DNA from 3 places in the Nocardiopsis mangrovi genome. Region 1 is predicted to be linked to each of the others. Evidence: riboswitches for the same ligand, from Rfam matches in the RefSeq annotation. Region 1 holds a riboswitch; each other region holds the start of a gene.
What was found. Region 1 has a riboswitch for S-adenosylmethionine ahead of ACFO4E_RS17180 (peroxidase-related enzyme). Riboswitches for the same ligand answer to the same signal wherever they lie in the genome.

Region 1 (4,060 bases):
GCCGGGCTCAGGCCGGGGCGGGTGCGGCGGCGGGCTCGGTGCCCGGCCAGAACGGCTCGCCGAGGGTGAGCATCAGCCGGTTCGCCCAGGCGAAGAACGCGACCGACCCCACCAGGTCCACCAGCTCGGCGTCGGTGATCCCGTGCGACCGCAGGTCGGCCAGGTGCCGCTCGGTGGCCGACACGGGCGTGGTCGACAGGGCCGCGGCGAAGTCGACGACGGCGGCCCACCGGGCGTCCTGGCCCGCCGATAGCGGGGCCAGGTCCAGGGCACGCCAGTCCTGGTCGCGGGGGAGCGACGCGTCCAGCACGCGCTGGACATCGGCGGTCCGCTTGGACATCTGCGACGCCTTGCGCGAGTGGACCGACGCGCAGTACACGCAGTCGTTGACCTTGCTGGCCGCGGCGGCGGCGAGTTCGCGCTCGGCGCGCGGGAGGCCGTCGCGGGTGTAGAAGACGGCGTGGTCGACCGCCGTGCGCGCCCGCAGCAGCCCGGGGGCGCGCGACAGCAGCCGGAAGTAGGCGTCGTTGGTCTTGCCCGCGAACGCCTCCCTCTGCTCGTCGGTGAGGTCATCGGATGCAACGGGCGGGACCCACGGGGTCCACGACAGCAGCTCCTGGGTGTAGGCGACCGGGCGCGCGCCGCCGTTGGCGGACGTGGTCGCGGTGCTCTTGGTCCGGCCGCGCGCCGGCGTCGCGCGCTCCAGCGGGGCGGTGGCGGGTTCGGCGGTGCCGTCGATCAGGCGCAGGCCGTGCACCAGCCGGACCAGGAACGCGGTGAACGCCGCGGTCTGCGCGATCACGACGGTCTCGTCGGGGGTCCAGCCGGCCGCCGCGAGCCGGTCGGTGTCCGCACGCCGCACGAGGGCGGGGGAGGTGGTCAGCAGGTCGACGTGCTCGACCGCGGCGCGCAGCGCGGGGTCGTCCGGTGCTTCGTCGGCGAAGAGAGCGGGGTCGGCGCCCGCGCCGGCGTGGTGGGCGGCCACGTCGGCGGCGCCGTGCCGGCGGGCGGCGAGGGCGGCGAGGCCCCTGCGCACCGGCGCCGCGACCGGGCCCGGGACGGTGAACAGCGCGTCGTAGGCGGCCTGTGCCTCGCGGGGGAAGCCGGGCTTGGCGTGGCGGGCCGCCTCGACGGCGGCGCCGAGGCGGGCCAGGCCGCCCACGGTGTCGGGGGCGGCGTCCGCCGCGGCATCGGTGCTGTGCGCGCTGCTCACTGTCTCCGCTTTCTCGTCGTGCCGGTGGCGGCGGGACGGCGGGCAGGAGCCGGGCGGGGCGGCGGACCGGACGGTCCGGGGTGCCCCGATCGTGCACGCATGCCGCGTTCCCGCAGCCGGGTCGTAACTCCGGAGGCACCCCGCCGTGCAGGAGGTTGCCGGCCAGCAAGCCGGATCTTCGCGCTGGCACTCTTGACCTGCGAAGAAGGTAAACGATCTCGTCAAACGCGGACAAGGGGGTAGAAGGTGATAAATACGACAAGTTTGGTAGGAATTGCGGTCATCGGCCGGTTCCGGGCCCGTTCCCGGTGATTCCGGTCCCGGCCCACCCCCGGCGATAGGCTGCCGGCATGGCAGCCGCCCTCTTCCGCGTCGTCCGAGGCGACGCGACCGCGCCCCAGGCCAAGGGCCCCAAGGTCATCGCCCACATCTGCAACGACCTCGGCGGCTGGGGCAAGGGCTTCGTCCTCGCCGTCTCCCGCAGGTGGCCCGAACCCGAGCGCGAGTACCGGCGCTGGCACCGGGAGCGCGCCGCCAACGACTTCGGCCTCGGCGCCGTCCAGCTGGTGCGGGTGCGCCCCGACGCCTGGGTGGCCAACATGGTGGGGCAGCACGGCATCAAGGCCGGCGGCAAAGGCCCGCCCATCCGCTACGAAGCGGTCGAGACCTGCCTCGCCGCGCTCACCGGCCACGCCGTGGAGCTGGGCGCCTCGGTCCACATGCCGCGCATCGGCTGCGGGCTCGCCGGGGGGACGTGGGACCGGATCCAGCCGCTCATCGACCGCACCCTCATCGCCGGAGGCGTCGCCACCACCGTCTACGACGTCCGCTGACACCCGCGCGGAGCCGGCCGGAGCGGGCTCCGGCGGCGCTCAGCCGCCGGTCGCCACCCGGCTGGGGCTCTCCGTGTCCAGCTGTGCGTTCAGGTCGCGCAGGAGTGTGCGCAGGAGGCCGTCGAGTGCGGCGCGGTCGCCGGGGGGGAGCCCGGCGACGAGTTCGGATTCGCGGCCGAGGACCCGGTCCACCAGGCGCTCGACCGTGTCGTGCCCGGCGGGGGTGAGGGCGACGTCGACCGCGCGGGAGCCGTCGCCCCGGGGGCTGCGCTCGACCAGGCCGTCGCGCTCGGCGCGCGCGATGCGCTGGGAGATCGCCCCGGGGGTCACCAGGGTGCGCTCGGCGAGGTCGCGGGTGGTCAGCCGGTACGGGGGGCCGCTGCGCCGCAGGGCGCCGAGCAGGTCGAGGGTGGCGGGGTCGGCCCCCGCTGCGGCGAGGACGCGTCTTCGCTCCTCGCCCAGCAGCTTGGCGGCGTGCCGGATCCGCGTGGCGATCCCGATGCTCGTCACGGGTGTCCCCGGGCGTTCGCGCAGCCACGCCAGTGAGACGGCGTCGATGGGGTCGTCGGGGTCCAGGTGGTGGTCGTTCGGCATGGAGGGCCTACGTTCAGATCTAAATGTTATATTGCGTTTAGGTCTGAACACTACCCTGGGGAGGGTCAAATGGCACGAACCGTCATCGTCACCGGGGGCGGCACGGGGATCGGGCGGGCCATAACCGCCGCGTTCGCGGAGTCCGGCGACTCCGTCATCATCACCGGCCGCCGTCGCGAGCCGATCGAGGCCGCCGCGGCGGAAGAGGGCGCGGGGGTCCGCGCCGCCGTCTGCGACGGAACCGACCCCGAGCAGGTCGGCGCCTTCGCCGACGGCCTGCCCGAGCGCGTCGACGTCCTGGTCAACTGCGCGGGCGGCAATACCGACTACGACCGCGAACAGGCCCGCGACCTCGCCACCCTCGCGGCCAACTGGCGCGCCAACATGGACGCCAACCTGGTCACCGCCGTGCTCATGACCGAGGCGGTGCGCGACCGGCTCACCGGCGGCGGATCCGTGATCAGCATCGGCTCCATCGCCGCCGACAAGGGCTCCGGCCCCTACGGCGTGGCCAAGGCCGCCCTCGCGTCGTGGAACGTCTACGAGTCCGGCCGGCTCGGGCCCCGCGGCGTCACCGCGAACGTGGTCGCGCCCGGCTACATCGACGACACCGAGTTCTTCCGCGACGGCCTCTCCGAGGAGCGCCGCGAGCAGCTCATCGGCATGACCCGCACCGGCCGGGCCGGCACCCCGGACGAAGTGGCGGCGACCGTCCACTTCCTGGCCTCCGGATCCGCCCGCCAGATCACCGCCCAGGTGCTCGCGGTCAACGGCGGCGCCCACCCCACGCGTTGACCGGCTCCGGGCCGGCGCGGGGCACGGCCCCGCGCCGGACGCCGGGCGGTCCGCGGGGTGTCAGACCGTCCGCAGGGTGAAGGTGTCGTGCTCGTGCAGGCCCAGGAGGTCGGCGGCGCTGCCGAGGTTGACCGCGAGCGCGAGGCGGTCGGCGGAGTCGATGTGCACGAGCGCCTCGCCCTCGCCCACGCTCCCGAACGTCTCGACGAAGGGCAGATCGCGGCTCCCCCGGGCGGTCGAGACCGTGACCGTGCCGCCGATCTCCACCCCCTCCGCCCGCAGGAACGCGGAGTCGAGCGAGGTCTGCAGGTTGCCGAACCTGTCCTCGATCAGGACCTCGCCCCGCAGGACGCCGGCGTCCGCGGACCGGACGGGTTCGGGGAGGCGGACGAGGGATCCGGGGTCGACGCGCGGTCCCATGGCCGAAGGGGCGACCCCGGCGGCCAGGTGCGCGGCCGCGGGGGAGAAGACGTCGCGCCCGTGGAAGGTCGTGGAGATGTCGCGCAGGCGGTAGCGGGGATCGGACAGCTCGTAAGCGGAGTCGACGCCGCCCAGTTCATCGGCGGCGCTCAGCAGCATGCCGTTGTCGGGGCCGACGATGAGGTGCTCGCCGGCGACGAGGACC
Region 2 (4,060 bases), on a different contig from region 1:
GCGCAAGCGCTGAGCCTCTGCCCCGCCCCGCCCCGCCCCGGCGCGTCCCGGCCGGATCGCCGCCGTTTCGCCAGGGGACACCGGGACCGGCCGCCGCGTCGGGAGCCGGTGCGGCAAGGGCTTGACGGAGGGGCCGCCGGGCGAAAAGCTTGTCCGATATGTCCCCCAGTGATTCCCTGCCCCTCCGCGGCCAGGACCGCGCCGCCCGGCCCCTGGTCGGCCGGCGGCTGGTCGACGGCCGCGTGCCCGTCGCGGATTACGACGCCAAATGGCCCTTCCTCTTCCTCCGCGAAGCCGGGCGCATCCGCAAAGCACTCGGCGAAGCCGTGCTCGACCTCCAGCACGTCGGCTCGACCGCGGTCCCCGGGCTCACCGCCACGCCGTGCGTGGACCTGCTGCTGCTGGTCGCCCATCCCGCCGACGAGGACGCCTACCTGCCGCCCCTGGCCGGCGCCGGGTACACGCTGGTCGACCGCGACACCGGCGGCGACGGTCGCCGGCTGTTCAAGGGCCCCGACGTCAACATCGACCTGCACGTGCTCGGGGCCGGCTCGGCCGAGGCCGCCCGCATGCTGCGCTTCCGCGACCACCTGCGCACCCACCCCGGCGACCACGAGCTCTACGCCGCCGCCAAGCGCGGGCTCGCCGAGCGGCGGTGGGAGAGCGTGCAGGACTACGCCGACGCGAAGTCGCCGGTCATCGACGACATCATGTCGCGGTCCTGACCCCTTCGCGCGCGGTGTCCGGCGCCGCCGACGGCCCCGCGCGGGGCCATCGGGGGGGGCCGGAGCCGGCACGGACACGTCAGCCGAGCGCGCGCAGCTGGTCGCCGAACCAGCGCTGCGGCGACACCGCAGTGGCCTTCTCGGCCAGGTGCGCGCCGCGTTCGCGGCGTTCCGCGTCGGGCATCTCCAGCGCGGTGTGCAGCGCCCGCGCGGTCTCGCTGACGTCGTAGGGGTTGACCAGCAGGGCGTGTGCGCCGAGTTCGTCGGCGGCCCCGGCCTCGGTCGACAGCACCAGGGCGCAGCCGTCGTCGGAGAGCACCGGCCCCTCCTTGGCGACCAGGTTCATGCCGTCGCGGATCGGGTTCACGAGCAGCACGTCGGCCAGCCGGTAGGCGGCCAGGGAGCGCGGGTAGTCGTCGTTGACCTCAAGGATCAGCGGAGTCCAGGAGTCGGTGCCGAACTCCTCGTTGATCTCCTTGGCCACCCGGAGCACCGATTCGGTGTACTCGCGGTACTCCGGGACGTCGCCCCGGCTGGGGTAGGCGAACGCGAGGTGGGTGACGCGCCCGTGCCATTCGGGGTGGTCGCGGAGCATCTCCCGGTAGGCGTCGAGGCCGCGGACGATGTTCTTGGACAGCTCGGTGCGGTCGACCCGGACGATGAGCCGGCGGTCGCCGACTCTTTCGCGCAGCGCGGCGCGGCGCTCGGCGACGTCGTCGGCCGCGGCCCGCTCGCGCAGCCCGTCGGCGTCGGCGCCCAGGGGGTGCACGGCGACACCGATGACCCGGCTGCCGTACTCGACGGTGCGCTTGGCCCAGTCGACGTCGGCGCGCAGGAAGGTCTCGCAGCAGCGCAAGAAGGCATCGGCCCAGCGCCGGCTGAGGAAGCCCAGGTGGTCGGCGCCGAGCATGCCCTCCAGGAGTTCGCGTCCGATGTCGGCGGGCAGCATCCGGAAGTACTCCGGCGGCGCCCACGGGGTGTGCGAGAAGTGCGAGATGCGCAGGTCGGGGCGGCGGCCGCGGAGCATGCGGGGCACCAGGGCCAGGTGGTAGTCCTGCACGGCGACCCGGGCGTTGTCGGCGGAGCCGGTGAGCAGCCCCTCGGCGAACGCGGCGTTGTAGGCGCGGTAGTCGGCCCACTCGGCGCGGAAGCCGGCGCCGAAGCCGGGCTTGTTGGGGGTGTCGTAGAGCATGTGGTGGACGAACCACAGCGTGGAGTTGGCGACCGAGGTGTAGGCGTTGGCGAAGGTCGCCGGGGGGATGTCGAGCATCCGCACGCTGGTGCCGCCCACGTCGAACCCGGCCCGGTCGAGCCGGCCCTCGGGCGCGCGGGCGGCCGCCTGGCGGTCGGCGTCGGACAGGGCCGCGCACACCCAGAGCGTGTCGGCCTGGGCGGCGGCCGAGCTGAGGCCGGACACGAGCCCACCCCCGCCGCGCCGGTGGCGGAGCCCGCCGTCGTCGTCGATCGAAAAGGACACCGGTCCCCTGTTGGATGCGACGAGGATCTGTGCCTTGTCCACCTGATCGTCCACCTCTCGCACGATGTCCGGGCCGAGCTCCCATTTGACCACCCGCCTCCGGCGCCGGGCGGGGCCGGGTGGGTGTACGGGAAGGTGTCATAGGTCTCGCCCGTCACAGTGGAACCCAAACCTGCCGAGATGTCCGCGCGTGTCCGCCCGGATACGGAGCCGGCGCCGCGGCGCGCATCCGGTGCGCCCCAGGGCGTCGCGCGCCCCGGACGGGCGTGCGGCGGCCCGGACGCGCCCGGGCGGCCGCGGCCCGCGCGCCGCCATCGCGGTCGCCCCCGGATGGCAGAGCCGGTGGGGAGTCGGTTACAGTGGCGAACGTATCCCGAGCGGATCACCGACAACTTCATATTGCTCATCCAGAGGGGTGGAGGGAACGGCCCTGCGAAGCCCCGGCAACCATCTCGGCGTGCGATTCCGCGGAAATTGCGGGGCGGCCGGGGCAGGTGCCAACTCCGTCCTGGAGCCAGATCGGCTCACAGGGAAGATGAGGGGAGACGCCTCGCATGGCGATGACCGCCACCGGCCCTGGTGCCACCACCGCCCGCCCTTTCGGCCCCGCAGTGGCCCTTTCCTGCCGCGAGTGCGGCGAGCGCTACGACCTCTCTCCGCGCTTCGCGTGTGAGTTCTGTTTCGGCCCCCTTGAGGTCGCCTACGAGTTCGGCGAGGTCAGCCACGCGTCCATCGCCGCCGGGCCCGCCAGCATCTGGCGCTACGCCGAACTGCTTCCGGTGCCCGCCAACGTCGCCGAGCTGCCCAACATGAACCCGGGCCTCACCCGCCTGGTCCGCGCCGACCGCCTCGCCGCCGAGCTCGGCATGCGCACGCTGCACGTCAAGGACGACTCCGGCAACCCCACCCACTCCTTCAAAGACCGTGTGGTGGCCATCGCCGTCGAGGCCGCCCGCACCTTCGGGTTCCGCACCCTGTCCTGCTCCTCCACCGGCAACCTCGCCGGGGCGGTCGGCGCCGCCGCGGCGCGCGCCGGCTTCGGCTCGTGCGTGTTCATCCCCGCCGGGCTGGAAGAGGGCAAGGTCATCATGGCGGCCGTCTACGGCGGCCGCGTGGTCGCCATCGACGGCAACTACGACGACGTCAACCGGTTCTGCTCGGAGCTGATCGGCGACCCGGCCGGCGAGGACTGGGGGTTCGTCAACGTCAACCTCCGCCCCTACTACGGTGAGGGCTCCAAGACGCTGGCCTACGAGATCGCCGAGCAGCTCGGCTGGCGGCTGCCGGAGCAGATCATCATCCCGATCGCCTCGGGCTCCCAGCTCACCAAGATCGACAAGGGCTTCCAGGAGCTGATCCGGCTGGGCCTGGTCGAGGACCGGCCCTACAAGATCTTCGGTGCCCAGGCCACCGGCTGCTCGCCCGTCGCCCGCGCGTGGGAGGAGGGCCACGACGTCATCCAGCCGGTCAAGCCCGACACCATCGCGAAGTCGCTGGCCATCGGCAACCCGGCGGACGGCCCCTACGTGCTCGACATCTGCCGGCGCACCGGCGGCGCCGTCGCGCACGTCGGCGACGCCGAGGTGGTCGACTCCATCGGGCTGCTGGCGCGCACCGAGGGCATCTTCGCCGAGACCGCGGGCGGGGTGACGACCGGCGTGCTGCGCAGGCTCCTCGCCGAGGGCGCCCTCGACCCCGCGGCCGAGACGGTCGTGCTCAACACCGGCGACGGCCTCAAGACGCTCAACGCGGTCGAGGCCGGGGTGACCGCCACCATCAAGCCGTCCCTGAAGGCATTCAGGGACGCCGGGCTGCTCTGACGCCGCCCCCGCGCCCTTTCCGGCCCGGTCCCGCCCCG
Region 3 (4,060 bases), on a different contig from region 1:
GATCCGCCCGCCGTTGAGAACGGCGATGCGGTCCGACAACGACATCGCCTCCTCCTGGTCGTGGGTCACGAACACCATCGTGATCCCCAGCCGCTGCTGGAGTTCGCGCAGCTCGACCCGCATCTCGCGGCGCAGCTTGGCGTCGAGGTTGGACAGCGGCTCGTCGAGCAGCAGCACCGCGGGGCGGGTGGCCAGCGCACGGGCCACGGCGACCCGCTGCTGCTGGCCGCCGGACAGCTGCCGGGGGCGGCGCCGGGCGTAGTCCTCCAGACCGACCAGGCGCAGCGCCTCGGTGACCCGCTCGATGCGCTCGGCGCGCTCCACCCGGCGCACCCGCAGCCCGTAGGCCACGTTCTCGGCGACCGTCATGTGCGGGAACAGCGCATAGCTCTGGAAGACCATGCCCAGGCCGCGCCGGTGCGGGGGGACGTCGGTGAGGTCGGCCCCGTCGATGGTGATGCGGCCGCCGGTGGGCAGCACGAACCCGGCGAGGGAGTTGAGCAGGGTCGTCTTGCCGCACCCGCTGGGGCCCAGGATCGACAGGAACTCGCCGCGGCGGATGGCCAGCCGGTCGACGTCGAGGACGCCGGTGCCGTCGTAGCCCGCGGTCAGCCGCTCGACGACGACGTGCTCGCCATCGGCCCCGGCCGGCCCGTCACCGGGACCGCTCACTGGAAGATCTCGTTCCACCGCTGCTGCCATTCGTTGAGGTTGGGGGTGGCCGCGTCGTAGTCGACCCAGGTGAAGCCCTCGTAGACCTCGGGCCCGTACTCCACCTTCGCGGTGAACTCGGGGTCGTACTCGATGGAGTCGTTGCCCCCGCCGTAGAAGGTGCCCTGCGCGAACGGCTTCTGGTGCTGGGCGGAGGTCAGGTAGTTGAGGAACCGGTAGGCGGCGTCGGTGTTCTCACTGCCGGCCGGGATGTAGTAGGAGGTCAGGGCGCCCACCGCGCCGGAGGTCGGGTAGCTGAACCCGATCGGCTGCCCCTCGGCCTCCATCGCGAAGGCGCGCCCGTCCCAGAACGGCACGATCCAGGCGTCGCCGTTCTGGATCGTGGTGGCCACGGTCCCGGCGTCGGCCGGGTAGGCCGAGACGCAGTCCTTCAGCTTCTCCAGGTCCTCGAAGGCGCGGTCGACGGCGTCGGGCTCCGAGAGCGTGCCGCCGTTCTGCGCGACGAGGGCGGAGAAGAACTGGAGGCCGGCGTTGTAGGTCAGCGGCGGGAGCGCGATGTGGCCGCAGTACTCCTCGTTGAAGATGTCGGTCCAGTCCTGCGGGGCCTCGTCGATCTCGTCCGTGCGGTACAGCAGCCCCAGCGACCCCGTGGTCAGCGGCGCCCCGTAGGCGGAGCCCTCGACGGTGGACTGCTCCACCAGAACGGGGTCGAGCTGGGACCAGTGCTCCAGGCGGGTGGTGTCCAGCGGTTCGAGAACGTCGTTGTTGACCGCCTGGTGGAAGGTCTCCGAGGTGAGCGCCACGACGTCGAAGGGCGGGTTCTCCCCCTTGGCGGCGCGCAGCCGGGTGAGCCAGTCGGCGTCGGCACCGGTGACCACGTTCACCGTGATGCCGGTCTCCTCCTCGAACGGTGCGACGAAGGACTCCTCGAACAGGCTGCCCCACTCGCCGGCGAACGCGGTGACGGTGATCTCGTCGCCGCCCCCGCCGCCGCCGGAGGTGTCCACGCCGCCACAGGCGGTCGTGGCCAGCAGGAGCAGCGCGGACGTCGCCGCGCCGGAGGTGAGTGCGACCCTGCGTCGAGTCGTGGATTGCATCGGGCGTCCCTTCGCCTGTACTTCTCGGCGGCCGGGGGCAGCGGCGGCAAGCGCCCTGCGCCGGGGGTCGGGGCCCGCTGCCGGTGGCGGGGCTCCGCGCTTGCCGCCGATGCCTTCGGCACCGGCCACGGCCATGTCCTCACCCGGGGCACCCCGCCGCGGAGGAGGGTTGCCGTCCAGCCAGCCGGGGCTTGTCGCTGGAACTCGTGACGAAGATCAACATAACAGAGAATCCCGACATTTCCACTCTTGGAGGTCGGGTGCCCTGTCGCACACTCCGCCCTGGTTCGGCCGGCGCCCGCCCGCCTCCCCCGTCCCCCGCAGCGCCGCTCCGGCACCGGGGTACAGGGTCCGAACTGCGGAGATCATTCGACCGCAGGGTGTCACAGGGGCGACCCGCGCGCATCGCGGCGCGCCAGGACGGCCCCGCGGAGGCGGCCGCCCGGCCGCGAGTACCGGGCGGGGTCGTGGGTAGTCGGGGCGCCAGGTTCGCCCCACCCGCGGGCGAGGGCAGCCGAGGAGCCGAGGCCGTGCACGATCCCGCGAACGAGACGCCGGCGCGCGACCACCCCCGCGTCTTCGCCGAGATGGCGCGCGACCTGCTCTCCGAGGACTCCGTCCGCGACGTCCTGGACGCGATCGTCCGGCTGGCCGTGCACACGCTCGACGGATGCGAGGAGGCCGGGATCCTCATGGCCGACCGGCCCGGCCGCGCGTTGTGTACCGCCGCGGCCACCGGGGAGCTCGCCCGTGCCGCCGACCGGGCCCAGTTCGACTGTGACGAGGGCCCCTGCCTGGCCGCCGCGCGCGGGGAGCGCGCCGTCCGCGTCGACGACATGGCACGGGAGGACCGGTGGCCCGCCTACCGGGCGCCGGCGCTGGCCCTGGGGATCGGCTCGATGATGGGGTTCGAGCTGTTCACCCACGACGGGTCGCTGGGTTCGCTGAACATGTACGCCACGCGGACCGCCGCCTTTGACGCCGCCGCCCAGGAGAGGGGGTGGGTGTTCGCCTCGCACGCCGCCGTCGCCATCGCCTCCGCCGAGCGCGAGGCCGCCGTCCGCGCGGGCCTGGCGACCCGGCACGACATCGGGGCGGCGGTCGGCATCCTGATGGAGCGCCACCGGCTCAGCGACGCCGAGGCGTTCGACGTCCTCAAGCGGGCCTCCATGCAGACCAACACCAAGCTGCGCGACGTCGCCCTGCGCGTGACCGGCGCCGGCGCCGTGCCGGCCCCGGCGCCGCCGGGCGACGCCGAGACCGGGGACCCGCTCGCGGGACCGGCCCCGGCGGACTCCGCCGAGCCCGCCTGAACGACCCGGCCCCGCAGCGCGGAGGGGTCCCGGCCGAGGGAACGGCCGGGACCCCTCCGCGCCCGCCGCCCCCGCCCGCCCTGCCGGCGGGAGGGGACGCGGGTGCCGGCCTACAGGCCCGAGGCGAGAACCACCCCGTAGCCGGTCGGCACATCGGGGTCGCCCTCGTCGTAGGACGAGCCGACGGACACGACCGCCTGCGTGCCGGGCACGAGGGCGAGGTCGCGGACGCTGAGGTCGTAGTTCTCGATCTCAGGCGTGTCGCGGGTGACCGTCCCGGCGGAGTCGTGGTGCACGAAGGTCGGGTCCCAGGACTCCTCCTGGATCCACATGCCGCCCGAGCCGTCGTCCTCGATCGCCTCCAGGCTCGCGTTGCGGTCCTGGTCGACGGTGACGTCCCAGCTCTCGCCGTCGTAGTGCGCCGTCAGCGGCCAGTACTCGTTGATGTCGTCATCGTTGAGGTCGTGGACGTAGCCCACGGCCGTGATGTCGTCACCGGCGCGCACCAGAACGTCGTTGAACGTCGCGCTGGCGATCTCCGAGGGCAGTTCGACCTCGGGGACCTCCAGGTCGGTCCACTCCGTGCCGTTGTAGAGCGCGGCGAGCGGCTGGGCGTCGGAGGTCGAGCCCACCGCGACCACGGTGTCGCCGTCCGCGCCGTCGATCGCCTGGTTGGCGCCGGCGGGCGGAGACGTCCAGTCACGCCAGATCTCGCCGTCGAAGCGGACCGCGCGGGTGTCGCCGACGGCGTCCTCGGCGATCAGCCACGCCTCGTCCTCGGCGAGGACGTCGAGGTCGTTGGGGGTCAGCCCGGCGTCCATCTCGTAGGGCGTCCAGTCCGTCCCGTCGAAGTGGATGGCGCTGACGCCGTCCACCGTGGGGCCGACCGCCCAGGCGTTGTCCGGCCCGGAGGCACCGGCGACCTCGGGCTTCAGCGTCCAGTCGGCGGGAAGGTCCTCCTGGGCCCACTCCTGGCCG

Region 2: another riboswitch for S-adenosylmethionine. It lies ahead of thrC (threonine synthase); the one in region 1 lies ahead of ACFO4E_RS17180 (peroxidase-related enzyme).
Region 3: another riboswitch for S-adenosylmethionine. It lies ahead of ACFO4E_RS19795 (ABC transporter substrate-binding protein); the one in region 1 lies ahead of ACFO4E_RS17180 (peroxidase-related enzyme).

What each region holds. Positions count from the first base shown of each region.
Region 1 covers NZ_JBHSFQ010000016.1:128,217-132,276, forward strand. The annotation lists gene ACFO4E_RS17180 (peroxidase-related enzyme) at 8-1,213, opposite strand; SAM riboswitch class IV at 1,304-1,411, opposite strand; gene ACFO4E_RS17185 (macro domain-containing protein) at 1,564-2,046, shown strand; gene ACFO4E_RS17190 (MarR family winged helix-turn-helix transcriptional regulator) at 2,086-2,640, opposite strand; gene ACFO4E_RS17195 (SDR family NAD(P)-dependent oxidoreductase) at 2,710-3,435, shown strand; gene ACFO4E_RS17200 (SAM hydrolase/SAM-dependent halogenase family protein) at 3,496-4,060, opposite strand, start outside.
Region 2 covers NZ_JBHSFQ010000010.1:103,424-107,483, forward strand. The annotation lists gene ACFO4E_RS12895 (S8 family serine peptidase) at 1-13, shown strand, start outside; gene ACFO4E_RS12900 (GrpB family protein) at 159-725, shown strand; gene ACFO4E_RS12905 (alpha,alpha-trehalose-phosphate synthase (UDP-forming)) at 805-2,244, opposite strand; SAM riboswitch class I at 2,603-2,744, shown strand; gene thrC (threonine synthase) at 2,757-4,022, shown strand.
Region 3 covers NZ_JBHSFQ010000021.1:1,377-5,436, reverse strand. The annotation lists gene ACFO4E_RS19800 (ABC transporter ATP-binding protein) at 1-672, opposite strand, end outside; gene ACFO4E_RS19795 (ABC transporter substrate-binding protein) at 669-1,769, opposite strand; SAM riboswitch class IV at 1,861-1,981, opposite strand; gene ACFO4E_RS19790 (GAF and ANTAR domain-containing protein) at 2,300-3,082, shown strand; gene ACFO4E_RS19785 (hypothetical protein) at 3,193-4,060, opposite strand, start outside.